DNA from 2 places in the Microbacterium sp. K41 genome. Region 2 is predicted to be linked to the other one. Evidence: predicted binding sites of a transcription regulator. Region 2 holds the regulator's gene; the other holds the start of a gene.
The links. Region 2 encodes HrcA, which represses chaperone genes, less so after heat shock. Its sites were predicted from a motif close to TTNGCACTCGNNNNNNNCGAGTGCNAA; they were not measured.
Positions count from the first base shown of each region.

Region 1: groL (chaperonin GroEL) is a predicted target of HrcA. The motif match lies at 9,844-9,870, and genes of this name have one in related genera.

Region 1 is NZ_SSDO01000533.1:33,077-44,606, reverse strand. Features, by position in the region: gene ppk2 (polyphosphate kinase 2) at 44-847, shown strand; gene DW309_RS18950 (aldo/keto reductase) at 910-1,866, shown strand; gene DW309_RS18945 (response regulator) at 1,871-2,548, opposite strand; gene DW309_RS18940 (sensor histidine kinase) at 2,545-3,813, opposite strand; gene DW309_RS18935 (ABC transporter permease) at 3,823-4,635, opposite strand; gene DW309_RS18930 (ABC transporter ATP-binding protein) at 4,632-5,543, opposite strand; gene DW309_RS18925 (DMT family transporter) at 5,780-6,691, shown strand; gene DW309_RS18920 (nitroreductase family protein) at 6,692-7,402, opposite strand; gene msrB (peptide-methionine (R)-S-oxide reductase MsrB) at 7,399-7,803, opposite strand; gene DW309_RS18910 (DUF2332 domain-containing protein) at 7,876-8,868, shown strand; gene DW309_RS18905 (DUF3263 domain-containing protein) at 8,878-9,135, shown strand; gene DW309_RS18900 (LytR C-terminal domain-containing protein) at 9,205-9,783, shown strand; gene groL (chaperonin GroEL) at 9,907-11,526, shown strand.
Region 2 is NZ_SSDO01000443.1:305-16,266, reverse strand. Features, by position in the region: gene rpsT (30S ribosomal protein S20) at 1-142, opposite strand, end outside; gene DW309_RS14055 (glycoside hydrolase family 1 protein) at 364-1,737, shown strand; gene DW309_RS14050 (MFS transporter) at 1,734-2,969, shown strand; gene DW309_RS14045 (alpha/beta fold hydrolase) at 2,964-3,695, opposite strand; gene DW309_RS14040 (ABC transporter family substrate-binding protein) at 3,769-5,484, opposite strand; gene DW309_RS14035 (ABC transporter ATP-binding protein) at 5,615-7,543, opposite strand; gene DW309_RS14030 (ABC transporter permease) at 7,540-8,478, opposite strand; gene DW309_RS14025 (ABC transporter permease) at 8,480-9,463, opposite strand; gene lepA (translation elongation factor 4) at 9,706-11,559, shown strand; gene DW309_RS14015 (DUF1990 domain-containing protein) at 11,631-12,284, shown strand; gene hemW (radical SAM family heme chaperone HemW) at 12,284-13,501, shown strand; gene hrcA (heat-inducible transcriptional repressor HrcA) at 13,606-14,637, shown strand; gene dnaJ (molecular chaperone DnaJ) at 14,670-15,785, shown strand; partial or broken gene DW309_RS13995 (RsmE family RNA methyltransferase) at 15,788-15,962, shown strand, end outside.

The DNA.
Region 1 (11,530 bases), on a different contig from region 2:
TGTTCAGGCCTCCTACGGCCGCCCCGTTCGCAGGAGGCTGACGATGGACGTTCCCGAGTGGCAGCAGGGCTACCCGTATTCGGAAAAGCTCTCCCGCGCGGAATACGAGACCGAGAAGCGCCTCCTCCAGATCGAGCTGCTCAAGCTGCAGGCGCATGTGAAGCACAGCGCGGAGCGGGTGTTGGTCCTGTTCGAGGGGCGCGACGCAGCCGGCAAGGGCGGGGCCATCAAGCGCTTCATGGAGCATCTCAACCCTCGCGGGGCCCGGGTCGTCGCTCTCGACAAGCCGACCGACGCCGAGCGCACGCAGTGGTACTTCCAGCGGTACGTGGCCCATCTGCCGTCCGGCGGTGAGATGGTCCTCATGGACCGTTCCTGGTACAACCGCGCCGGGGTCGAGCGCGTCATGGGGTACTGCACCGATGAGGAGTACCAGGAGTTCCTCCGAACCGCTCCGGAATTCGAGCGGATGCTGGTGGGCTCGGGCATCCGGCTGATCAAGCTCTGGTTCTCGGTGGGTGAGGCGGAGCAGCGCCGCCGGTTCGACCGCCGTCGCGAGGATCCGGTGAAGCAGTGGAAGCTGAGCCCCACCGATATCGCGAGCATGGACAGGTGGGCCGACTACACCACGGCGAAGGAAGCGATGTTCTTCCACACGGACACCCCGGTCACGCCGTGGATCGTGGTGCGCTCGAACGACAAGAAGCGCGCACGGCTCGAGGCCATCCGCTACGTGCTGTCGCGCTTCGAATACGACGGAAAGGACGCGCGGGTCGCACACGCGCCGGACAGCCGTCTCGTCGGGCGTCCGTCGCAGATCTACGACCAGGGCGAGTCCGCCGCGTAACGACGGTGACGGAGCGGCGTCACGCGGGAATGCCGAGTATCGCGATCGCGGTTGTGATGAGCATGACCCGTATCGGCAGCAGTGACCTCGACGTCTTCCCCCTCGCCCTCGGTGGCAACGTGTTCGGCTGGACCGCCGATCGCGACGCATCCTTCGCCGTCCTCGACGCCTATGTCGACGGTGGCGGCGACTTCATCGACACAGCGGACTCGTACAGTGCGTGGGTACCGGGGAATCGGGGCGGGGAGAGTGAGGAGATCATCGGGGAGTGGCTGGCTTCGCGCCGTCCGCGCGGTGTCGTCGTCGCGACCAAGGTGAGCCAGCATCCGGACTTCTCCGGGCTCTCCGCGACCACGGTGCGCGCCGCAGCGGAGGCGTCACTGACGCGGCTGGGCGTCGACGAGCTGGACCTGTACTACGCGCACTTCGACGACGAGACCGTTCCGCTGGAGGAGACGGTCGCCGCGTTCGGCCAGCTGGTCAGCGACGGCCTCGTGCGACACGTGGGGGTGTCGAACTACTCGGCCGAGCGCATTCGCGAGTGGGTCGACATCGCCGGGCGGCTCGGGGTCGCGCAGCCGATCGCGATCCAGCCGCACTACAACCTCGTGCACCGCAACGTCGTGGAAGACACCATCATCCCGGTCGCCGAGGAGTTCGGACTCGGGCTGGTGCCATACTACGCCCTGGCGAGTGGGTTCCTCACCGGGAAGTATCGCTCGACCGACGCCAGCGGCGAGGCGTCGCCGAGGGCCGCGGGTGCCGCGCGCTACGCCACCGACCAGGGCCTGCGCGTCCTCGACACGCTCGGTGAGGTCGCGCACGCCCGCGGAACCTCGATCGCCGCGGTGTCGCTCGCCTGGCTCCGGGCCCAGCCGACCGTGGTCGCCCCGATTGCGAGCGCCCGCTCCGTGGATCAGGTGCCCGACCTGCTGGAGGGCGCACGGCTCGAGCTGTCGTCCGACGAGGTGCACCGTCTGAACGATGTCTCGGCGTGGACGCCGACCTCCACCGCCTGAGTCGTCAGTCGCCGACGAGTCCGAGCCGATGCGCGAGGATGACCGCGTGGATGCGATCGCGGGCGTCGAGCTTGGCCAGCACCCGGCCCACGTGCGTCTTGACGGTGGACTCGCCCACATAGAGAGCGCGCGCGATCTCGGCATTGGTCAGGCCCTGACCGATCGCCAGGAACACCTCCTGCTCCCGGTCGGTCAGCGAGGCGTAGCGGGACGCATCCGCGCGGTCGGGCTCCGCCGGTGTCCCGGATCCGAGCCGCGGCCCCACGTGCTCGAGCAGCAGGCGGGTGATGCGGGGGGAGAGCGCGGCGTCCCCACGGTGCACGGCCCGCACCGCTGCGAGCATCTCGTGGCGCTGCGCGTCCTTGAGGAGGAACCCGCTCGCTCCCGCGCGGATCGCCCCGAACGCGTACTCGTCCAGGTCGAAGGTCGTGAGCACGAGCACGCGGGTCTCCGGGTGGTCGCGCACGATGGCCGACGTGGCGGCGATGCCGTCGAGTTCGGGCATCCGGATGTCCATGAGCACGAGGTCGGGCGCAAGGGCCGCGCTCTGGGCGATCGCCGCGCGGCCATCCTTCGCCTCCCCGACGACCACGATGTCGGGTTCGGACTCGAGCACCATCCGGAAGCCGAGGCGGATCAGCTCCTGGTCGTCGACGAGGAGCACGCGGATCGGCGATGTCATGAGGGGTCCTCCGGGGTGGGTGTCGTCGCGGGGACGACCGGGCTGAGGGGCAGTCGGGCGTGCAGGCGCCATCGGCCGGGACCGTCCGGTCCGGAGTGCAGCCGGCCGTGGACATGCGCCGCGCGTTCGGTGAGTCCGCGGAGGCCGAAGCCGCCCGCGCCGACGTCGGTGCCGGAGACGCCGTCGTTGACCACCTCGACGCGGACCTCGTCGTCGGAATAGCCGATCGAGACACCGATCATCGAGACGGCAGGAGCGTGGCGCATGGCGTTCGTCACCCCCTCCTGCACGATCCGGCCCAGTGCGTGGGCGACGGACGGCGGGACGTCGGCGGTGCCCGTCACCGTGAGCGTCACCGGGTACCCCGCGCGCTGGGCGGCTTCGACCGTCTCCCGCGGCTGGGCGGGCTCGACCGGCGCGAGGGGGAGCGGCGAGTCGTCGTCGCGCAGCACGCCCAGCATCGATCGCATCTCCGTCAGCGCGCTCCTGGCCGTCTCGGCAGCGGTCGAGGCTGCCGCGCGGGCCTGCGTGTGATCGGGGGTCGCGGCCGCACCCTCCGACAGGGCGACGATCACCGTCAGCGAGTGCGACACGATGTCGTGCATCTCGCGGGCGATCCGCGCGCGCTCCGCGGCCGCCGCCAGCTGGGCCTGTTGATCGCGTTCGACCAGGAGTTGCCGCGATCGGTCGATCACCGCGTCGATGTATCGCTGGCGATTGCCGACGTTCACGCCGATCAGAGTGCCGATGAGACCGAGGACCACGGTGCTCAGGACCGTGTTGAGGCCCGACTGGAGGGTGACGCCACCGGTCAGCAGCAGCGCGCCGGCGACCGCCGACACCGCAGCGACACCCCAGCCGAAGGCCGCCCGGGCCGCGCGCGACGACCCGTGGACGGCGAGGGAGAAGCCCGCGATCAGGAGCAGCGGGCTGCTGCCCGGAGAACCCGCGAGCAGAAAGAACACGTCGAGTGCATACGCCGCGACCGCCGGGAGCAGCGGGAGCCGCCGCCGCCACAGCAGCGTGGCACAGGCGGCGAGGACGGCCAGGGGCCAGACGATCGCACGGACGACGGCCCACGGCTCCGGCAGAGCGTCCAGACGCGCGGCCGGTGTCAGCGTGAGCAGGACGCAGAGCGCCGCGAGGAGGACGTCGGCGACCACGGGGTGCCGCGCCCAGAAACGTCGGAACACCCCGGGCGGACGCGGAAGCCGCAGCTCCTCGTCCTCACGGATCGAGTCGCTGCGGCTGCGCGTTCTCCTCACGGGCCGACTCTACGCGTCGCGCGTGCGCAGGACCGCCCATGCGGCCAGCAGCGCTCCGACCACCCAGCAAGCGAGCGTCAGAAAGGCGACGGGGGCCTCGAGCGCCGCTCCCTCACCCGGGAGGATCGCGCTTTGCGCGGCCGCCACCGGAAGATAGGTCGCGGCGTCCACCACCCACGCCCACGCCTCACCGGCCATCGAGAAGAAGTTCCCGACGATCGGCAGCACGAACAGCAGGCCGACCGTCGCGGCGATCGCGCCGGCGCCCGAGCGCAGGATGAACCCGAACGCGACGCCGATCAGTGCGAACACCGACATCGACAGGGATGCGACCAGGATCGGCAGGAACGACGCCGACGGGTCGGACCAGTCGATGCTCTGATCGCGGGCGCCGACGATCATCCCGACCGCGACGGCCGCGACCCCGAAGATCACGAGCGAGGACACGAACAGGAACAGTGCCAGCACGAGCGACTTCGCGAGCAGGACGGCCCCGCGCACCGGAACGGCCGTGAGGGTCGAGCGGATCATGCCGGTCGAGTACTCGCCGGTCACCGCGATCGCGCCGATGATGCCCGCCAACAGCATCGTGAACTGGATCGGCATGACCACGGCCTGGATGGGTTCGAACCCCGGAACGTCTACGGCCTGGGCGATCAGCATGGCGATGCCGATCGTGAGGACGGCGGCGATCGCGATGGACCACCACGTGGAGCGCAGCGTGGTGAGCTTGATGGTCTCGCTGCGGACGGCCCGGAAGAAGGTGAGCCGGCGACCGGTGTCGACGCGCGGTGTCGTGGCGACGGGGGCCTGCGTGGTCATGAGAGCTCCTTCGTGCGGTACTCGACGGCGTCGCCCGTGAGAGCGAGATAGGCGTCCTCGAGGGAACCGGTGGTCGGGGTGAGTTCGTGCAGGGGGATCCCCCGTTCAGCGGCCAGGTCGCCGATGCGTGCCGCGGGGAGCCCGACGATGTCGAGCAGATCCGGCGCGGAGCTGACGATCTCGACGTCCGGCGCCCCCACGGCCGCGGCGAGCTCCGCGGGACGCGGTGTGCGTACCCGGACGGTGTTCCTGGTCCACGACCGCACGAGGTCCGCGAGGGGAGCATCGGCGAGGACACGCCCGCGCCCCATCACGATTACGTGGTCGGCGGTCTGCGCCATCTCGCTCATCAGGTGGCTCGACAGCAGCACGGTCCGCCCCTCGGAGGCGGCGTGGCGCACGAACTGCCGCACCCAGCGCACGCCCTCGGGGTCGAGACCGTTGACCGGCTCGTCGAGGATCAGCGTGTGCGGGTCGCCCAACAGTGCGGAGGCGATGCCGAGCCGCTGGCCCATGCCCAGGGAGAACTTCCCGGCGCGTTTGCGGGCGACGGACCCGATGCCGGCGAGGTCGATCACCTCGTCGACCCGCGAGTCGGGGATGCCGTGGGTCGCGGCCATCGCCCGCAGGTGATTCCGGGCGGTGCGTCCGGTGTGCACGGCCTTCGCGTCGAGGAGCACCCCGACCTCGGTGAGCGGGGCGCGGAGCTTGCGGTACTCGCGCCCGCCGACGGCAGCGCGACCCGAGGTGGGCCGGTCGAGCCCGACGATCAGGCGCATCGTCGTCGACTTCCCTGCGCCGTTCGGGCCGAGGAACCCGGTGACCGTGCCCGGCTGGACGGTGAACGACACGTCATCGACGGCCGTCTTGTCTCCGAACCTCTTGGTGAGGCCTTCTGCTGTGATCATGTCGTCCACGCTACGGACGACCGCCGCCGCACGCGTCCGCCCGCGGTACCTTTCCGCGCGCTCCGGATCCTCCCCCGGATGGATGAGAGACCGCTTGCGCGGGGTGCTGTCCGGGGCCACCATGTTGCGCCGTGAGCACCGTGAGCACCGTGAGCACCGTGAGCACCGTGGGCCGTCGGGTTCCGGGGGTCGGATAGGGTCGACGGGTGACAGACGCCCGTCGACTCCCCGCGCCCCTGGCCCTCGGCGGAGCCGTCGCCATCGGCGTCATGACGGCCATCCAGGCGCGGATCAACGGGGTGCTGGGCGTACGGGTCGACAACGGCATCGTCGCGGGCTTCCTCTCCTTCTCGGTCGGGCTCGTGGCGCTCGCGGTCGTGATCGCGCTCCTGCCGTTCGCCCGTCGCGGTGCCGTACGGCTATGGCGGGGGATCCGCGGGCGCTCCGTCCCGTTCTGGATGATCCTCGGCGGCGCGTGCGGGGCCCTCACGGTCTCGACGCAGGGGCTCACAGCGGGCGTCCTCGGCGTCTCGCTGTTCACGGTCGGCGTGGTGGCGGGGCAGACGCTCCACGGCCTGGTGCTGGACCGGATCGGCTTCGGGCCCGCGGGCGTCGTCGCGGTGACCCCCGGTCGCCTGCTCGGTGGGGCGCTGGCGCTCGCCGCGGTCGCGATCTCCCTGTCGGGCGACGTCCTGGCGTCCGCTCCGCTGTGGATGCTGGTGCTGCCGTTCCTCGCGGGAGTGGGCATCGCCTGGCAGGCCGCGACCAACGGGCGTTTGGCGCAGCGCGTGCAGTCGCCCATCGCCGCCACGCTCATGAGCTTCATCGCCGGGACGGTCGTGCTCGCGGTCGCCGCGGCCCTGAGCGTCGCGCTGCGCGGAGCGCCGGACCCCCTCCCGGCCGAGCCGTGGCTCTACCTCGGCGGGTTCCTCGGTGCCGCCTACATCCTGCTCGGCGCGTTCATCGTGGCTCACACGGGTGTGCTGCTGATGGGGCTCGGCTCGGTGCTGGGCCAGCTGGTGACCTCGGTGGTGATCGACGTGCTGTGGCCTGCGGAGGCGGGACCGGCGCTGTGGCAGGTGATCGCGATGGTCGTCGTCGCGGTGGCGTCGGTCGTCGTGGCAGTGCCGCGGCGTCGTCGCCGGTGACTACGCGGGGTTCTCCTTCGCGGCCTTCTTCTTCGCCTTCTTGGCGGCCTTCTTCGCCTTCTTCTTCGCCTTCTTGGCGGACTTCTTCTCCGCGTTCGCCTCGGCCTTCTTCTCCGCGTTCGCCTCGGCCTTCTTCTCGTTCTCGGCGGGCTCGGCGGCGGCGACGGCCGGTTGGGTCGAGGGGAGACGCGTCAGCAGTCTGCGCGCGTCGACGGCCTTGCGTCGGCCCGGCGACTTCCCCGGCGGCTTGTCGCCGACGTACAGCCAGCCCAGCAGCTCCTCGTCGTCGGCGAGGCCGTGCATCGCCGCGACCGAGTGCGACCGCGTGTAATGTCCGGTGCGCCAGATCACACCCCACCCTGCTTCGTCCAGCAGGAGGCTGAGCACGTGGGCGACGCCGGAGGCGACGGCCTCCTGCTCCCACCGCGGCACCTTCTCGCTCGGCTGGTAGCTGGCCACCACCGCGATGAGCAGGGGGGCGCGCAGCGGCTTCGTCGAGGGGGAGTCGTCGCCCTGCGCCTGGGCGATCGCTGCTCCGAGGGCCTCTCGATCGGCGCCGCGCAGCTCGATCAACCGCCACGGTCGCAGCGAGGAGTGATCGGCGACGCGTCCGGCCGCGGCCACCAGGGTCAGCAGTTCTTCCCGCCCGGGCGCGGTGTCTCCGACCTTCGACCAGGACTGTCGTGCGCGGACGGCGTCGAGCGCGCTCACGACTCGTCTGGCGTGAAGTTCAGCGCGATCGAGTTCATGCAGTAGCGGTCGCCCGTGGGAGTGCCGAAGCCGTCGGGGAACACGTGCCCGAGGTGCGAGCCGCACGCGGCGCAGCGGACCTCGGTGCGCACCATGCCCAGGCTGTCGTCCTCCAGGAGCTCCACGGCGTCGGGCCGGATCGACTCGTAGAAGCTGGGCCACCCGCACCCGGAGTCGAACTTGGTGCCGCTCTTGAACAGCTCGGCGCCGCACGCTCCGCACGTGTACAGGCCGGCGCGCTCCTCGTCGAGCAGTTCTCCGGTCCAGGCGCGCTCGGTCGCGGCCTGGCGCAGCACCGCGTACTGCTCTTCGCCGAGCTCCTTGCGCCACTCGTCTTCGGTCTTGTCCACGCTGTACGACATTGCGTCCTCCTCGGGTCCTCTCCATTCTCCACGCTGCGGCGGTGTCTCGGCGCTGCGCGTCAGAATGGACGCATGACCGACCCGATCCGGGAGCGCTATGACCGCTTCGCGCACGACGAGGCCCCCGGGCGCAGCGCCCTGTACGGGGAGTGGGCGGCCGGCGTCAGCGATGACGAGCAGCTGCGCGATGTGCTGCGTCGCCTCCCGGAGACGCATCGCCAGCCACCGCTGGTGTTCGCGGTGTCCCGGCTGTTGGGCGCCCCGCTCGAGGGCTACGCGGCGTGGCGCGCCTTCGTCCTGGCGCACGCCGACGTGCTCGTGACCGAGTGCGCGACGCGGTCCCTACAGACGAACGAGCCGCTGCGGCTGGCGGCGCTGCTCCCGGTCCTCTCCGAGATCGAGGGGCCGATCGCGCTTCTCGAGCTCGGTGCATCGGCCGGTCTCTGCCTGTACCCCGACCGGTACTCGTATCGCTACGTGACGGCCGAGGGCTCCGAACGGCTCGCCGTCGACCCGCACGACGGTCCCTCCCCGGTCGTGCTGCAGAGTCGGGTGACGGGGACGATGCCGAGTGTTCGCCTGCCCGAGGTCGTGTGGCGGGGCGGCATCGATCTCGCACCGCTCGATGCCGCGGACGACGGAGACCGGCGGTGGCTGCGCGGGCTCGTGTGGCCGGGGGAGTCCGGGCGCGAGCGCCGCATCGAGGCCGCGCTCGACATCGTCGCAGCCGATCCACCGCTGCTGCTCGCCGGCGACGCGGCCGAGAGGCTCGAGGAGCTCCTGGCGCTGGTGCCCGTGGGTGCCACCCCCGTCGTCACGACGCCCGGGGTGCTCGTCCACATCCCCCGCCGTGCGCGCGAGGCTCTCGTCGCGCAGATCCAGGGGCTGCCGGCGCGATGGATCACGATCGACCCACCCGGACTGCTCGACGTGTGGCGGCCGTCCGTGGACGCGACGACATGGTCCGGCTTCGTGGTCGCGCTCGACGGCAGGGTGCGGGCGGCGGCCGACCCGCTCGGGCGATGGTGGGAGTGGCGCGCGGGCGATGACGTCACCGCGTCCTAACCTGGAGCCATGCTCGGAGACCTCACGGAACGCGACCGCGCGATCCTCGCCCTCGAAGCCGCCTGGCCGCGGCATGGCGGCATGAAGGAAGAGGTCATCCGCAGCACCCTCGGCATGAGCGCGGCGCGCTACTACCAGCTGCTCGGACGACTCATCGACTCCGAGGCGGCCCTGGCGTTCGACCCGGTCCTGGTGCGGCGGCTGCGACGGCTCCGCGACACCCGGGGCACCCGACGGGCGGCGCGCATGCCCGGCTTCGTCGGCTGACGGACCCGCTTCGCTCCGCTCGCTGGCCTCCGTCGCGGATTGCCAGCGTCGTGCCGCTAGCATCGAGGGGTGTCCAAGCCCTCCCGTGACCGATTCGATGACGTTCCCCGCGCCTCCGGACGCGTCGGGGCCCACCGCGCGGAGGCTCCGGGCATGAACGGCTGGGTGGTCCTGCTGTGGTCCTTCGTGGCTGCGCTCGTCCTGATCATCGCCGGGATCTTCGGTTCGCTGGTCGTCATGGGGCGCATCGAGCTGTTCCCCGAGGCAGGCCCCAGCGCGGTGCCGACACCGGAGGAGACGGGTGTGATCGACCCGAGCTACTCGGTCATGATCCTCAACGCGACCCCTGATTCCGGCCTCGACGACCAGATGCGTGACACTCTCATCAATGCCGGCTGGCCGGCGGGAATCGTGTTCGCCACGGACAGCGCGAGCGACGACTTCGCCACGACGACCATCTATTACGTCGACGACGCGGACGAGCAGGCGGCCGTGGGTCTCGCCGGGGTGATCGGCGGCGCTGCGGTGAAGCAGGACGACTTCTACGCCGATCTGAACGAGACGGGCGGCAAGCAGCTCACCGTCGTGATCGGCCTCGATCGCTCAGCGTCGGCGCCGGAGCAGTCCGAGGAGACTCCCGCTCCCTGACGCCCCTCCACAGGCGGGCGACGCGGCTTGCACTCGATGGTGTCGAGTGCCAGAATGGCGTTAGCACTCTCTCACTCTGAGTGCTAAACCCACCGTCTACGTCCAGGAGGGACGACAAAACTCATGGCAAAGATCATCGCCTTCGATGAGGAGGCCCGCCGCGGCCTCGAGCGTGGCCTCAACATCCTCGCCGACGCGGTCAAGGTGACCCTCGGCCCGCGTGGTCGCAACGTCGTGCTCGAGAAGAAGTGGGGCGCCCCCACGATCACGAACGACGGTGTCTCCATCGCCAAGGAGATCGAGCTGGACGACCCGTACGAGAAGATCGGCGCGGAGCTCGTCAAGGAGGTCGCCAAGAAGACCGACGACGTCGCCGGTGACGGCACGACGACCGCCACGGTGCTCGCCCAGGCCCTGGTCCGCGAGGGTCTGCGCAACGTCGCGGCCGGCGCCGACCCCATCTCCCTCAAGCGCGGCATCGAGAAGGCCGTCGCCGCCATCACCGAGGAGCTGCTGAGCAGCGCGAAGGAGATCGACTCCAAGGAGCAGATCGCCGCGACCGCGTCCATCTCGGCGGCAGACCCGGCCATCGGTGAGCTGATCGCCGAGGCGATCGACAAGGTCGGCAAGGAGGGTGTGGTCACCGTCGAGGAGTCGCAGACCTTCGGCACCGAGCTCGAGCTCACCGAGGGCATGCGCTTCGACAAGGGCTACCTGAACCCGTACTTCGTCACGGACCCGGAGCGCCAGGAGGCCGTGTTCGAGGACCCGTACATCCTCATCGCCAACCAGAAGGTCTCGAACATCAAGGACCTCCTGCCCATCGTCGACAAGGTGATCCAGGACGGCAAGGAGCTCGTCATCATCGCCGAGGACGTCGAGGGCGAGGCTCTGGCGACGCTCGTGCTGAACAAGCTCAAGGGCATCTTCAAGTCGGTCGCCGTCAAGGCTCCCGGCTTCGGCGACCGTCGCAAGGCGCAGCTGCAGGACATCGCGATCCTCACCGGCGGCCAGGTCATCACCGAAGAGGTGGGCCTGAAGCTCGAGAACGCGACGCTCGACCTGCTGGGTCGTGCCCGCAAGGTCATCGTCACCAAGGACGAGACCACGATCGTCGAGGGTGCCGGCGAGGCCGACCAGATCGAGGGTCGCGTCACGCAGATCCGTCGCGAGATCGAGAACACCGACAGCGACTACGACCGCGAGAAGCTGCAGGAGCGCCTGGCGAAGCTCGCCGGTGGCGTGGCCGTCATCAAGGCGGGCGCTGCAACCGAGGTCGAGCTCAAGGAGCGCAAGCACCGCATCGAGGACGCCGTGCGCAACGCGAAGGCGGCCGTCGAGGAGGGCATCGTCCCCGGTGGTGGCGTCGCGCTCATCCAGTCCGGCACCAAGGCGCTCGACGCCCTGTCCCTCGAGGGTGACGAGGCGACCGGTGCGAACATCGTCCGCGTGGCGATCGAGGCTCCGCTCAAGCAGATCGCCCTCAACGCCGGTCTCGAGCCGGGTGTCGTCGCCAACAAGGTCTCCGAGCTCCCCGCGGGCCAGGGCCTCAACGCCGCCAGCGGCGAGTACGGCGACATGTTCGCACAGGGCATCATCGACCCGGCGAAGGTCACGCGCTCCGCGCTGCAGAACGCCGCGTCGATCGCCGGCCTGTTCCTGACGACGGAGGCCGTCGTCGCCGACAAGCCGGAGAAGGCTGCCGCTCCCGTGGGTGACCCCTCGGGTGGCATGGACTTCTGATCCC
Region 2 (15,962 bases):
CGGCGGCGGCCTTGTCGCCGGCGGCGACGGCCTCGCGGGTCTGGCGGACGAGAGTCTTCAGCTCGCTCTTCACGGCCTTGTTGCGCTCGTGAGCCTTCTCGTTGGTCTTGTTGCGCTTGATCTGCGACTTGATGTTTGCCACGTGTGGACGCTTTCTGTACAGGAGTTGTTCGGAGTGCCGGCAGCAGAAGAGGGCTGCTGCACGGCGGTCGTGAGGGAAGAACCCACACGCAAGCCAAGAGTCAACTCTACCAGTCCCGGATGCATCGCGCGAAACGAGGCCGCGTCCGCGAAACTGCGTCGCGCTCGGAGTGGTACCGGGTGCAGAATCATCCTGACCCGACAACGACGTCAAGGAGCCCCATGACCCCCGCCTCCGTTCCTTCCCCCGCGCTCGGCCGGCTCCGCTGGTCTGCGGCGACCTCGGCGCTCCAGATCGAGGGCTCGCGCTCCGCCGACGGGGGAGGGCGCTCGATCTGGGACGACTACCTCGAAGCTCCCGGCGCGATCGTCGACGGCTCCACCGCCGACCCCGCCTGCGACAGCTACCGCCATCCCGAGCGTGACGCCGACCTCGCCTCCGCCCTCGGCCTCGACCGCTACCGCTTCTCGATCCCGTGGGCGCGGGTGCAGCCCGACGGACGTGGGCGCGGGAACACCGCAGCCCTCGACCACTACTCCCGGTTCGTCGATCTGCTGCTGGAGCGCGGCGTCACGCCGTTCCCCACGCTGTTCCACTGGGAGATGCCGAGCACCGTGGAGGAGACGGGCGGGTGGCTCGCGCGCGACACCGCCGAGCGATCCGGCGAGTATGCGGCGATCGTGGCCGACCGCCTGGGCGACCGCGTCGCGCACTGGTACACCCTCAACGAGCCGGCGATGACGACGCTCCAGGGCTATGCCGTGGGTGCCCTCGCGCCGGGTAAGCAGCTGCTGTTCGACGCGCTGCCCACCGCGCACCACCAGCTGCTGGCACACGCGCGGGCCGCGGCGGCGCTGCGCACGCGGGGGGCTACGGCGGTGGGACTGGTCAACAACCACACCTGGGTCCTCCCGCTGCACGATGCGCCTGAGGACCACGAGGCGGCGTTCGTCTACGACCTTCTGCACAACCGGATCTTCAGCACCCCGCTGCTCGACGGCGCGTACCCCGACCTCGAGGCGCTCGGGCTGCCGCCGCTGCCCGTCGAGGAGGGCGACCTGACCGCGATCGGCGGCTCGATCGACTTCTACGGCGTCAACTTCTACAACCCCACGACCGTGACGGCATCCACCGCCGGAGGACCCATCCCGTTCGACATCGTGCCGACCCCCGGTGTGCCGGTGACGGGTTTCGGACAGGAGTGGCCGATCATGCCGTCCGCCCTGCGCGACCTGCTGGTCGACCTGCACGCCCGGCACCCGCAGCTGCCGCCCGTGATCATCGGTGAGAACGGTGCCTCCTTCCCCGAGCCCGACACGGCGGCCCGCGTGGACGACGCCGACCGGATCTCCTACCTGTCGGGGCACATCGCCGCGGTCGCCGAGGCCATCGACGCCGGAGTGCCGGTCGAGGAGTACACGGTGTGGTCGCTGCTGGACAACTGGGAGTGGGCCGACGGCTACACCCAGCGCTTCGGACTGGTGCACGTCGATTTCGCCACGGGGGAGTGCACCCCGAAGGCCTCGTACGACTGGTACCGCGACCTGATCGCCTCCGTCCGCACCGGTGCCACGACGTCGGCGGCGCGGCGATGACCGCGGCTCCGGCGACGCACCGCGTCCGGGCCGGCGCGCGGTGGATGTCGCTGTTCACGCTGGCGTGGCTGGCGATCTGGACCGTGCAGCTCACCCCGGTGCAGCTGCTCCTCCCGCTGCAGCTCGATACCCCGGAGGACGACTGGATCCGCGGGGTCGTGTCCTCCGGCCTCGTGCTCGGGGTGGGCGGACTGGCGGGCATCGTCGCCGGTCCGGCCGCCGGTGCCCTGTCGGATCGGGCGCGCGCCGGACGGCACCGCCGACGCCCGTGGGCGCTGGGTGGCGTCTGGCTCACAGCCCTGTGCCTGGTGCTGACCGGGTTCGCGACCGGACCCTGGGCGGTCGGTGCCGGGTGGGTGGGTGTCTCGATCGGCGTCGCGGTGTCGTCGGCCGCCTTCACCGCCCTGATCGCGGATCAGCTTCCGACCACGCAGCGGGGGGCCGCCTCCGCCGCCGTCGGCTCCGCCCAGGCGGTCGGGATCGTGCTCGGCGTCGGGCTGGTCGTGCTCCTCGGACTCGACATCGTGTCGGGCTACCTGCTCCTGGCCGCGGTGATCGCGATCGCGGGGTCGGTGGCCGCGCTCCTGCTGCCCGACCCGCCGACGACCGAGGCGCTGCGTCCCCGGGATGCCGGACGCCCCCGGCTGGCCTCGCTGCGCGACCGAGACTTCGCCTGGATGCTGTCCGGTCGGCTGGCGACCAACGTCGGCAACGCGCTCGGCACCGCCCTGTTCCTGTTCTTCCTGCTGCACGGGCTGGGGCAGGAGAACACGACCGCCCAGGACAACCTGCTGCTGCTGATCGTCGTCTACACGGTGTTCGTGGTGCTGGCCTCGGTGGTCACCGGCCTCGTATCCGACCGGACGGGGCGGCGCCGCACGCTCACGGTCGCCGCGACCGTGGTGCAGGCGGCGTCCGGAGTGGCGATCGTGCTGGTGCCCACGTTCGAGATGACCATGGTCGCCGCGGCGCTCATGGGGCTCGGCTACGGCGCCTTCTCCACGGTGGGACTCGCGTTCGCGGCCGACCTGCTGCCGGACGAGCAGGACCACGCCCGCGACCTCGGCATCGTGAACGTCACCGCGGCGCTCGGTCAGCTGATCGGCCCGGTGCTCGGGGCGGGGCTGGTGGCGCTGGTCGGCGGCTTCTGGCTCGTCTTCTTCGCCGCTGCGGTGCTGTCGCTCGTGGGGGGCCTGCTCACGGCGTTCGCACGGCAGCCCGCCCGCTCATGAGTCCTCGGCCTGCGCCTCGACGGTGGCGATCGCGAGGGCCAGCACCGCGTTGAACACCCGGGGTCGCATGGCCGTGACCAGGTGCGTGGTGCGGGGGACCACGATGAGCTCCGCGTGCGGTGCGAGCCGGCGGAACAGCGGTTCGTTCAGGCGCAGCTGGTCATACTGCCCGTTCACGAACCACAGGGGCACGTCGATGCGCGGGACGGCGGCGGCCACGTCCAGCGCGGCCAGGCTGCGCAGCGCGGTGTCCTGCATGTCGAGCGCGTAGCCACCGGCCTGGAAGTCGGCGCGGTTCTCGGCGGGGATCGTGGCGGCGAGCATCTGCCGGGTGAGCCACAGGCCGCGGTCGGGGAGCGAGTCGACGGCCCGCGCGAACAGTCGGTACGCGCGGAGCCCTGCACCCTGCGGGAGCGAGGTGCAGGCGGCCGCGACGAGCCCGGCGACCGGAGGACGCTCGGCGCCCCCGGTGTAGGCGAGGGAGAGCAGTCCGCCCATCGAATGCCCGACCAGGAGCACGGGTCCGCGCTCGGCGGCGGCGCGCACGGCGGCATCGATCGTGTGGAGGGCCTCGTGCAGCGTGAAGTCCTCCGCCATGCGGGAGCCGTGGCCCGGAAGATCGAGCGCGGTCACGGGGTGCCCGTGCTCCTCCAGGTACGCCACCTGGGAGCGCCACATGGTCGCCGAGGTGCGGATGCCGTGCACGAGGACGGTCTGGACGCTCACTTCTTCAGCATAAAGAAGCGGGGCCGGTGGCGAACCACCGACCCCGCGTCGACACGAGATGTGTCAGAGGGTGTTACTTCTCCCAGCCGACGTTCTCGACCGGCGTGACGCCGAACAGGTCGAGGCCCACGTAGGGCTCCGGCGTGAGGTTCGCCAGGCCGTTCTTGACCACGTAGATCGACGGGCCGTTGTAGAGCGGGATGACGCCCCACGTCTGCTCGATGATCTTCGGCTCGAGCTCCATGGAGGCGGCGGTCCAGGACTCCGCGTCCTTCTGCGACTCGACCTCGTCGGCGATCTGCTTGTCGATCTCGGCCGTGCCGGTGCCCGACAGGTTCAGCTGGCTGTCCGAGCAGTAGAGCTGGCAGAACCAAGCCGGACCGAACGGGTCGGAGTCGGTGAAGCGGAGCGACACCGCGTCCCAGTTCTTCGACGTCAGGTCGTTCGAGAAGTCGGCCGAGGGGCGGACGTCGATCTGCACGTCGATGCCGATCTCCTTCTGCTGCGCCTGGAGCGACTTCGCGAGGGCCTCGAGCGTGGGGTCCTCACCGAACACCGGGTAGGTGATGGACAGCTTCTCGCCGTCCTTCTCGCGGATGCCGTCGTCGCCCTCGGTCCAGCCGGCGTCGTCGAGCAGCTTCTTGGCGGCGTCGACATCGTTCTTCAGACCGGCGGTCGCGAACGAGTCGGAGTAGCCGTCCTGGAACGCATACATGTTCAGCGAACCGGCGGCCGGCTCCTCGTAACCGAGGCCGTTCCACGCGATCTGCTTCTGCTGGTCGATGTTGATGCCCATGAAGAAGGCCTTGCGCACGTCGATGTCCTCGAACTGCGGCTTGTCGGCGTCGACCATGATGATCGTCTTCGCGGTCTGCTGCGCGCGACGCACCGTGGTGTCGTCGACGTCCTGCAGCTGCTTCAGACGGTCGTTGGTGTTGGCGCCCACCATGTCGATCTCGCCGTTCTTGAAGGCGTTGATCGCGGCGTCCGGCTCCATCGCCGTGAAGGTCACCGAGTCGAGCAGCGGTGCGTTGCCCCACCACTCGGGGTTCGGCTTGAACGAGACGAAGCCGCCGTTCGGGTCGAACGTGTCGACCGTGTACGGTCCGGCGCCCCACTCGGGGTGCATGTTGCCGATGAAGCCCTCGTTGAAGACGGTCGGGTCGGCGACGGCCGGGTGCAGCACGCCACCGGTCAGGAACGCCATGGACGGCCAGGCGTAGATGCCGTCGAAGGTGACGACCGCGGTCTTGGCGGAGTCGCCCTGCTCGACGCTCTTGATCTGCTTGTAGCCGTCGGTCGCGTTGGGGGTGAAGCCCTCGTCGTAGGAGCGGTTGGCCTTCCACGTCGCGTCGATGGCCGTCCAGTCCATGTCCGTGCCGTCGTTGAAGTGGGCCTCGTCCGTGAACGTGAACGTGATGGTGGTGTTGCCGTCCTTCTCGCCGATGTCGTAGGCGTCGAGGTACGCGTCGTTCTTCGTGACCTCGCCCTCCGGCGAGACGAGCAGGATCTGCGGCATGTACCACGACCACAGACGCACGGTGTCCGCGCTGCCGTCGCCGTTGAAGGCGTTCAGCTGCTCGGGGATCTCGTTGATCGGGAAGTTGACCTCGCCACCCTCCTGCAGGTTGCTGCGGTCCTGGGGGTTGTAGTCGGCGGACTTGGTCTCGACCTTGTCGCCGCCGTTGTCCCCGCCACCGGTGTTTCCGGACCCGCTCGCGCAACCCGCGAGGGCGAGTGCCAGGGCGCCGCTGATCGCGATCGCCCCCAGCAACTTCTTGTTCTTCATGGTGCTCCTTTCGCCTTTCGGCGTTTCATAAAGGGAAGAATAGTTCGCGGTCGCGACCGGCATACCGCCCCGGAGTGAATCGCGCCTAACCGTTATCGGACGGTGACCAGCAACCCCGCGACCGCGGCGATCAGACCGTCGCCGGCTTGGTCGACATGGTCGCCGCGTCGAACACGACGCGCTGGCGGGTGCGCTCCACATCCGGGTCGGGGACGGGGATGGCCGACAGCAGCGCCTGCGTGTACGGGTGCTGCGGGTTGTCGAACACGTCGTCCACGTCGCCGTGCTCCACGAACTCGCCGAGGTACATCACGGCCACGCGGTCGGCGATGTGGCGCACCACGGACAGGTCGTGCGCGACGAACAGGTAGGACAGGCCCAGCTTCACCTTCAGCTCATCGAGCAGGTTGATCACACCGGCCTGGATCGACACGTCGAGCGCCGAGACCGGCTCATCGAGCACCACGATCTTCGGGTTCGTCGACAGGGCGCGGGCGATGCCGATGCGCTGCCGCTGACCGCCGGAGAACGCCTGGGGGAAGCGGTCGCTGTGCGCCGGGTTCAGGCCGACGAGGTCCATCAGCTCGTCCACGCGACGGTGCGCCTCCTCCTTGGGCGTGCCGATCGCGAACAGCGGCTCGGAGATGATGTCGGCGACCGTCATGCGCGGGTCGAGGGCGCCCATCGGGTCCTGGAACACGATCTGGATGTCGCGGCGCAGCGCCCGCTCGACCTTGCGGCTGTGGATGTCGTTGACGCTGGTGCCGGCGATCACGATGTCGCCCTCGCTCTGCTTGACCATGTCCATGATCTGCAGCAGGGTCGTGGTCTTGCCGGAGCCGGACTCGCCGACGATGGCCATCGTCTCGCCCTCACGGACGTCGAAGCTGATGCCCTTGATCGCCTGCACCTCGCCGACCTTGCGCTTGAGGAACGCGCCCTTGAGCAGCGGGAAGGTCTTCGTGAGGTTCTTGACCTCGAGCGTGACCGGGCGCTCCTCGCGCGGGAGCCGCGTGAGGTCGCTCTCCGGCACCGCGCGCACGGGGTAGATCGGGAGGCCGCCCAGCAGGCCGCCGTCCTCGATCTCGTGCGAGCGGATGCAGGCGGCGCGGTGCAGGTCGCCCGAGCCGGTGGCCACGGGGAGCAGCTCCGGCTCCTTCGCGCGGCACGCGTCCATCACGATGGGGCAGCGGTCGGCGAAGGGGCACGCGTCGGGCAGGTCGATCAGCAGCGGCGGGTTGCCCTTGATCGGGGTGAGCGGCTGCTTGTCGCCCTTGTCCACGCGCGGGATCGCGCCCAGCAGGCCGATCGAGTACGGCATGCGCGTCTTGTGGAACAGCTCGTGCACGGGCGCCTGCTCCACGGGCTTGCCCGCGTACATCACCAGCACGTCGTCGGCCGTGCGGGCCACCACGCCCATGTCGTGCGTGATCATGATCACCGCGGCGCCGGTCTCGTCCTGCGCCTTCTCGATCAGATCGAGGATCTGCGCCTGGATCGTGACGTCGAGGGCCGTGGTCGGCTCGTCGCAGATGATGAGCTTGGGGTTGTTCGCCATCGCGATGGCGATCACCACGCGCTGGCGCATGCCGCCGGAGAACTCGTGCGGGAACGACTTCATGCGCCGCTCCGGCTCGGTGATGCCGACGAGCTTCAACAGCTCGACCGAGCGGTCCCACGCATCCTTCTTCGACAGGCTGCGGTGCACCGTGAGGGCCTCGATGAGCTGGTCGCCCACCGTGTAGACGGGGGTGAGCGAGGTCAGCGGGTCCTGGAAGACCATCGACATGCCGTTGCCTCGGATCACCGACAGCTGCTTGTCGCTCATGCCGATCAGCTCTTTGCCGTCGTACATGATCGAGCCGGTGACCTTGGCGTTCTCGTCGAGGAGCCCCATGATCGCGAGCGAGGTGACGGACTTGCCGGAGCCGGACTCGCCGACGATGCCGAGGGTCTTGCCGGCTTCGAGGTCGAACGAGACGCCGCGCACGGCGTCGACGCGGCCGGCCTCGGAGGCGAAGCTGACCTTGAGGTCGCGGACGGAGAGGACGTTGGTCATGCGCGGCCTCCTGCAGCCGAGGTCGGGTCGAGGGCGTCGCGCAGGCCGTCGGCGATCAACGCCATCGACACCGTGAGCAGGGTCAGCGCCGCCGCCGGGAAGTAGAACAGCCACGGGGCCGTGGTGAGCGAGCTCGAGCCGGCACCGATCAGCGCGCCGAGCGACACGTCGGGGATCTTGACGCCGAAGCCCAGGAACGACAGACCGGTCTCGGTCACGACGGCCGAGACGACGCCGAGGGTGAAGTTGATCACGAGGAGCGAGCCGATGTTCGGCAGCAGGTGGCGCAGCACGATCTTCATGCCGCCCACGCCCATGTAGCGGGCCGCGCTGACGTACTCGCGCTCGCGCAGCGACAGGGCCATGGTCCAGATGACGCGGGCGGGGAAGTACCACCCGATCACGAAGATCATGATGAGCGCGATCACGCGCCAGTCTCCGCCGGCCTTGTTCGAGATCATCGCGAGGATCAGGAAGCTCGGGATCACCATCATGAAGTGGATCACCAGGAGCGAGATGCGCTCGGTCCAGCCGCCGAAGTAGGCCGCGGCCGTGCCGACCAGGGCCGACACGATCGTGACGCCGATCGAGACGGTGAGCGCGATCATGAGGGAGCGCTGCAGGCCGACCGCGACCTGCGCGAACAGGTCGTTGCCGGCGTTGTTGGTGCCGAACCAGTGCTCCGTGGACGGCGGGGTGCTCAGGTTCAGGAAGTCGAGCTCCACGTGGTCGTAGCGCGCGATCAGCGGGCCGAAGATCGCGAACAGCACGAGCAGCACGAAGATCACCAGGCCGATGAGCGCACCGCGGTTGCGGGAGAAGCGCCGCCAGTACAGGCTCCACTTCGACAGGCGCTTCGTCGCGACGCGGGTGGTCTCGGGGCCGGCGGCCGCGGGGTCCGGGTGGATGGTCGGGTCGAGCATGTCGGTGCTCATGTCAGCTCACTCTCACACGCGGGTCGAGGACCACGACGGCGATGTCGGCGAGGATCGCGCCGATCGCCGTGAGGACCGCGCCGAAGGCCGCGATCGCGACGGTTCCGTGGATGTCGTTCTTCGAGATGGTCTCGATGAAGTACTTGCCCATGCCGTTCCACGCGAAGATCGTCTCGGTCAGGACCGCACCGGTGAAGATGGCGGGGATCGTGAAGGCGACCTGCGTGGCGACGGGGATCAGCGAGGTGCGCAGCGCGTGCTTGCGGATGGCCTGCTGCTTGGTGAGGCCCTTGGCGCGAGCGGTGCGCACGTAGTCGGCGTTGATGTTGTCCAGCAGCAGCGAGCGCTGCAGGAAGTGGATGCTCGCGTAGCCCGTGAGCACCAGGGCTATGGTCGGCAGCGTCAGATGCTGCAGCACATCTATCAGGGTGGGGAAGAAGCCCTCGACCCCCTGACTGGCGTTCCCTGTCACATAGAAGATGCGCGTGCCGGTGGCGTTGTTGAGGCCGATCGCGAGCAGCACGATCGCGAAGGCCGCGACAACGATCGGGATGTTCAGCGTGATGATGCTGGTGGCCTGGCCGATGCGGTCGGCGAGCTTGTACTGGCGGGAGGCCGTGTACACGCCGAGCGCGATGCCGAGGATCGTGGTGATGATCGTCGCGCCGAGCACGAGCTCCGCGCTGACCCACATGCGGTACGCGACCTGCTCGTTGACGGAGCCGCCGGTCGGGCTCACCCCCCAGTCCCACCGGAGGAGGATGCTGGTGAACCAGTTCCACCAGCGCTCGATGAGCGGCACGGTGTCGCTGAGGTTGCGGGGCACGAGGAGGTTGTTGATCTGCTCTTCACTGAGCGGAGGACGACGGCCCACGTAGTTGCTGCGCGGATCGAGGAACCCCCACGCGAGGAAGTAGGTGAGGTTCGTCGCGACCACGATCATGAGCAGCCAGCCGAGGGCGCGGCGTGCGAGGTACTTGATCAAGGGGGATTGTCTTTCTCTTCTCCAGACGCGCTCGGGATCCGCCGACGCAACGCTGAGCCGGGCGGATGAATCGGGCGCCATCCGCCGTTCTGCGCGACGCGACAGCCCTCACGGAGTCTGTGACGGAGTCGTATCGCTTACGGGATCCGGTGTCACGGATTGATCCCGGGCAACTTCGGGAGACTATCACCGATGTCCCCGAATGGGGATTCCCCTGCCCCTCACCGTAGAATCGACGGGACATGTCCCCACGCGCTCTCACCCCGCTTCAGCCTGCCGCGACGCCGGCTGCGCAGATCCGCAATTTCTGCATCATCGCCCACATCGATCACGGCAAGTCGACGCTCGCCGACCGCATGCTCCAGATCACCGGAGTGGTGTCGGACCGGGACATGCGGGCGCAGTACCTCGACCGCATGGACATCGAGCGCGAGCGCGGCATCACCATCAAGAGCCAGGCCGTGCGCATGCCCTGGGAGATCGACGGCGAGACGTTCGCGCTGAACATGATCGACACCCCCGGCCACGTGGACTTCACCTACGAGGTGTCGCGCTCCCTCGCCGCGTGCGAGGGGGCGATCCTCCTGGTCGACGCCGCACAGGGGATCGAGGCGCAGACGCTCGCCAACCTCTACCTGGCGCTCGAGAACGACCTGCACATCATCCCGGTCCTCAACAAGATCGACCTCCCGGCGGCCGACCCGGAGAAGTACGCGAAGGAGCTCGCCTCCCTCATCGGGGGCAAGCCGGAAGACGTGCTGCGCGTCTCGGGCAAGACCGGCGTCGGCGTCGAGGATCTGCTCGACCGCCTCGTGCGGGAGATCCCCGCGCCGGTCGGAGACGCCGAGGCTCCCGCCCGCGCCATGATCTTCGACTCCGTGTACGACGCGTACCGCGGCGTCGTCACCTACGTGCGCATGGTCGACGGCAGCCTCTCCCCGCGCGAGCGCATCCAGATGATGTCGACCGGCGCCAACCACGAGGCTCTCGAGGTCGGGGTGTCCAGCCCCGAGCCGACGCCCACGAAGGGCCTCGGCGTCGGCGAGGTGGGCTACCTCATCACCGGCGTGAAGGACGTGCGCCAGTCGAAGGTCGGCGACACCATCACGAACGCGCGCAAGCCCGCCGCTGAGGCGCTCCCCGGTTACACCGACCCGAAGCCGATGGTGTTCTCGGGCATCTACCCGATCGACGGCAGCGACTACGCGGAACTGCGCGAGGCCCTCGACAAGCTCAAGCTCTCCGACGCGTCGCTGCAGTACGAGCCGGAGACCTCGGTCGCGCTCGGCTTCGGCTTCCGCTGCGGCTTCCTCGGCCTGCTGCACCTGGAGATCGTGACGGAGCGGCTCGCGCGCGAGTTCGGCCTCGACCTCATCACCACGGCGCCGAGCGTGATCTACGAGGTCGTCACGAGCGACACCGGCGAGACGGTCACGGTCACGAACCCGAGCGAGTACCCCGATGGGCGCATCGGCTCGGTGTCGGAGCCGATGGTGAAGGCGGCGATCCTGCTGCCCAAGGACTACGTCGGCACCGTGATGGAGCTGTGCCAGTCGCGGCGCGGCACGCTGCTGGGCATGGAGTACTTCTCGGAGGAGCGCGTCGAGCTGCGCTACAACATGCCGCTCGGCGAGATCGTGTTCGACTTCTTCGACCAGCTCAAGTCCAAGACGCAGGGGTACGCCTCGCTCGACTACGAGCCCTCCGGTCAGCAGGAGGCCGACCTGGTGAAGGTCGACATCCTCCTCCAGGGCGAGAAGGTCGACGCCTTCAGCTCGATCGTGCACCGCGACAAGGCCTACGCGTACGGCACGATGATGGCCGAGCGCCTGCGCAAGCTCATCCCTCGTCAGCAGTTCGAGGTGCCGATCCAGGCGGCGATCGGTGCGCGCATCATCGCCCGCGAGACCATCCGCGCGATCCGCAAGGACGTGCTCGCCAAGTGCTACGGCGGTGACATCACCCGCAAGCGCAAGCTCCTCGAGAAGCAGAAGGAGGGCAAGAAGCGCATGAAGATGGTCGGCCGCGTCGAGGTCCCCCAGGAGGCGTTCATCGCGGCGCTCTCCGGCGACGTCGAGGGCAAGGACAAGAAGTAACCCGGGCGATCCTGGGCGCTCCCGTGGTGCGGGGGGTGTTCGCCCAGGGAACCCGAAGTAGGCTGGATCTCATGCGGCGCGGGACTTTCCGAGACGACACGGTGGACTATGCGGCCGTGGGTGCGACCCACGCCCCCGACCTGATGCAGTACCCGCCGGAGCGCAGCATCCCGGCGGAGGAGTCCTGGCGGATCGGCAGCGGCGAGGAGCGGTTCCAGACGGCGGGCGAGGCCCTGCTGTCGTGGACGGCGCAGCGCGCAGCGGGACTCTCGGTGGAAGACGTGCGTCCCGCCCCGGGCCCCGCGTACGCCGGGGTCAGCTTCGACGCCGAGGGCAACCCGATCGCGCCGAGCAAGCGCGATGTCGAGCCGCGCTACGACGCGGAGGGCATGCCGTTCGTCGGCGCCGGGATGACGCTGCACCTGCGCGGTCGGGTGGGCGGCATGCGCGCCGACTCCGAGCTGCGCGTGATCTCGGTCACCGAGGAGACACGGCGCATCGGCTTCGTGCTCGGGACGATCGGGGGCTCGGTCGTCAGCGGCGAGGAGTCGTTCGACGTCGACTGGCGCGAGGACAACGACGAGGTGTGGTTCACGGTGCGCGCGTTCGACGCGCCCAACGCGCTCGTCTACCGCCTGATCCCGGCCCTCATGAAGCGGCGCCGCCGCGAGCTGTTCGCGCGGTACCTGCGCGCGATCTCCCCGCTGTACGCGACCCCCGTCTGATGGCGGGACCGCTTCCCCTCGGCGATCCGGCTCCCGCCGACGGCCGCCTGCCCGACGACCTGCCGATCTCTGCCGACACCCCGTTCTCGGCGTACCTGCACGTGCCGTTCTGCCGCGTGCGCTGCGGCTACTGCGACTTCAACACCTACACGTCGAGCGAGCTGCGCGGCGCGAAGCAGGAGGACTATGCGTCGACCCTGATCGCCGAGATCGCCCTCGCTCGCGGCGTGCTGGAGGCCGCGGGGGCGCTGCGACCGATGGACACGGTGTTCTTCGGGGGCGGCACGCCGACGCTGCTGCCCCCGGGCGACCTCGCGCGGATGCTCGGCGCGGCGACCGCGGCGTTCGGGCTGGCGCCGGGTGCCGAGGTGACGGTGGAGGCGAACCCCGACACGGTGACGCCCGAGGTGGCGCGCACCCTCGCGGAGGCCGGCGTCACGCGGTTGTCGATCGGCATGCAGTCGGCGGTGCCGCACGTGCTCGCCGCTCTCGATCGCACGCATCAGCCGGAGAACGTGCGGACGGCGGTGGCCGCGGCCAAGGGTGCGGGACTGGACGTCAGCGTCGATCTCATCTACGGCGCGCCGGGGGAGTCACTCGCCGACTGGGAGGCGTCGCTCGATGCGGCCCTCCAGCTCGAGTCGGACCACATCTCCGCGTACGCGTTGATCATCGAGGACGGCACGAAGCTCGCGCGGCAGATCCGTCGCGGCGAGGTGCCTACCCCCGACGACGACCTGCAGGCGGACATGTACGAGCTGGCCGACGAGCGGCTGGCCGCGGCGGGCTTCGAGTGGTACGAGGTCAGCAACTGGGCGCGCACGCCGGAGCAGCGGTCGCGGCACAACCTGGCGTACTGGCGGGGGAGCGACTGGTGGGGCTTCGGTCCCGGCGCGCACAGCCACGTGGCGGGACTGCGCTGGTGGAACGTGAAGCATCCGGCCGCCTACGCGCAGCGGCTCGCGGCGTCCGCGTCTCCGGCGGCGGGACGGGAGCGCCCCGACGTGGAGGCCCAGACGCTCGAGCGCATCCTGCTGCTCAGCCGCATCCGCGAGGGCATCGCGGTGGAGGACCTGCCCGCGGCGAACCGCCCCCGCGTGGCCGGACTCATCGCGGACGGCCTGATCGACGCGGCGGCGGCGATCCGCGGGCGCGTGCAGCTCACCCTGCGCGGACGCCTCCTCGCCGACGCGGTGGTGCGCGAGCTCACCGACTGAGTGATCGGCGCGCGGGTTCGGAGAACTCCCGGTCGTACGCGGTAGGATTGGCACTCAGGGTGTCAGAGTGCCAGCGTCCGGTCGTCAGCGGGAAGGGGTGGGCCATGGTCACAGAGCGAGGACTCCAGGTTCTCCGCGCGATCGTGCAGGACTACGTCGAGACGCACGAGCCGGTGGGCAGCCGATCGATCGTCGACCGTCACTCGTTCGGGGTGTCCGCGGCGACGATCCGCAACGACATGGCGCAGCTCGAAGACGAGGAGCTCATCACCGCCCCCCACACGTCGTCCGGTCGCGTGCCCACCGACAAGGGCTACCGCGTCTTCGTCAACCACCTCGCCCAGCTCCGTCCCCTCTCCTCGGCGCAGCGCTCGGCGATCGAGTCGTTCCTCGCCGACCCCGCCGACCTCGACGACCTCATGGCGCGCACGGTGCGGGTACTGACGCAGCTCACGGGTCAGGTCGCGCTGGCGCAGTATCCGTCGTTCGCCCGCGCGCGGGTCACGCACGTGGAGCTCGTCGCGCTGGCCCCCAACCGTCTCCTGACCGTGCTGGTGACCGATGCCGGCGGCGTCTCGCAGCGGATGACCGTGCTGCCGGATGCGATCGACGAGGCCGATCTCGGTGTGCTCCGCGCCCGGCTCTCCGCGCTCATCACGGGACAGGCGATTGCGGAGGCGTCCGAGCGGCTGCAGACCCTGCTGGCCGCGGAGGAGACGCCGCGCGACCGCGTGCTGCGCACTCTCGCCGGCGTCCTCGTCGACGAGCTGGGCGGGTTCCGTCAGGAGCGACTGGTGATGGCGGGCGCGGCGACCCTCGCCCGCCGCGAGCACGACTTCCGCGGCAGCATCCACCCCCTCCTCGAGGCGATCGAGGAGCAGGTGACGCTGCTGCGGCTGATGAGCGAGATGGTGGCCGACGAGCACGGCCTGGCGGCCAGCATCGGCACCGAGAACGCGCCGTTCGGTCTCGGCGAGGCGTCGATCGTCGCGAGCGACTACGCGGCACCGACCGGAACGGCGCGCGTCGGCGTGATGGGGCCGACGCGCATGGACTATCCGAGCAACCTGGCGGCGGCGCGGGCGGTGGCCCGCTACCTGTCGCGGATGCTCGACGACGACGAGGCCGGCCGCTGACGCGGCCCCACGGAACACGCAGAAGGGCGATTGTGGCGGACCACTATGAGGTTCTCGGGGTGTCCCGGGACGCTTCCACGGATGAGATCAAGAAGGCGTACCGCCGACTGGCGCGGCAGCTCCACCCGGACGTGAATCCGGGCGAGGACGCGGCAGAGCGGTTCAAGCTCGTCACCCACGCCTACGACGTGCTCAGCGACGAGGAGTCGCGACGCCGTTACGACATGGGCGGCGGGGACGGCGCCGCGGGCAACTTCGGCGGCTTCGGCGGGTTCGGCGACATCTTCGAGACGTTCTTCGGCGCCGCGCAGGGCGGTGGCCGCGGAGCCCGGCCCCGGTCGCGGCGCGAGCGCGGTCAAGACGCCCTGGTGCGCGTGACGCTCGAGCTGGGCGACGTCGTGTTCGGCGCGCACCGCGACATCGAGGTCGACACCGCGGTGCTGTGCGAGACGTGTCAGGGCTCGTGCTGCCAGGAGGGCACCTCGCCCGTCACGTGCGACATCTGCGGCGGCACCGGCCACGTGCAGCGTCAGGTGCGCAGCCTGCTCGGCAACGTCGTCACCTCGCAGCCGTGCGGCACGTGCGAGGGCTACGGCACCACCATCCCGTATCCGTGCGGCACGTGCGGCGGACAGGGGCGCGTGCGCTCGCGGCGCACCGTGTCGCTCGACATCCCCGCCGGCGTGGAGACCGGACTGCGCCTGCAGCTGCCCGGCTCCGGTGAGGTCGGTCGCGCCGGTGGCCCCCACGGCGACCTGTACGTGGAGGTCACGGTCACCCCGCACCCCGCGTTCAGCCGGGAGGGCGACGACCTCCTCGCGACGCTCGAGGTGTCGATGACCGATGCGATCCTCGGCACCGACACGTCGATCGAGGGCCTGGACGGCGAGGTCGACCTGGAGATCCGCCCCGGTGTGCAGTCCGGCGACGTGCTGACGATCAAGGGCCGCGGCATCACGCCGCTGCGCGGCACCCAGCGCGGCGACCTGCGCGTGGGCGTGCAGGTCGTGACACCCACGAAGCTCGACGCGTCGCAGCGCAAGCTCATCGAGGACTTCGCGAAGAAGGCGAAGGCTCCGGCCCCGCAGCTCGCCCAGTTCCAGCAGGGGCTGTTCTCGAAGCTGCGCGACCGGTTCCGCGGACACTGATCGTGGCGCTCCACTTCCTTGTCGAGACGGCGGGAGGCGCGGCCGTCGGCGACGTGGTCACGCTGACCGGCGCCGAGGCGAAGCACGCGGCCGTGGTGCGTCGGCTGCGCGTCGGCGAGGCCGTGACGGTGGGGGACGGCCGCGGCGTGTGGCTGACCGGCGTCGCGGAGGAGGTCT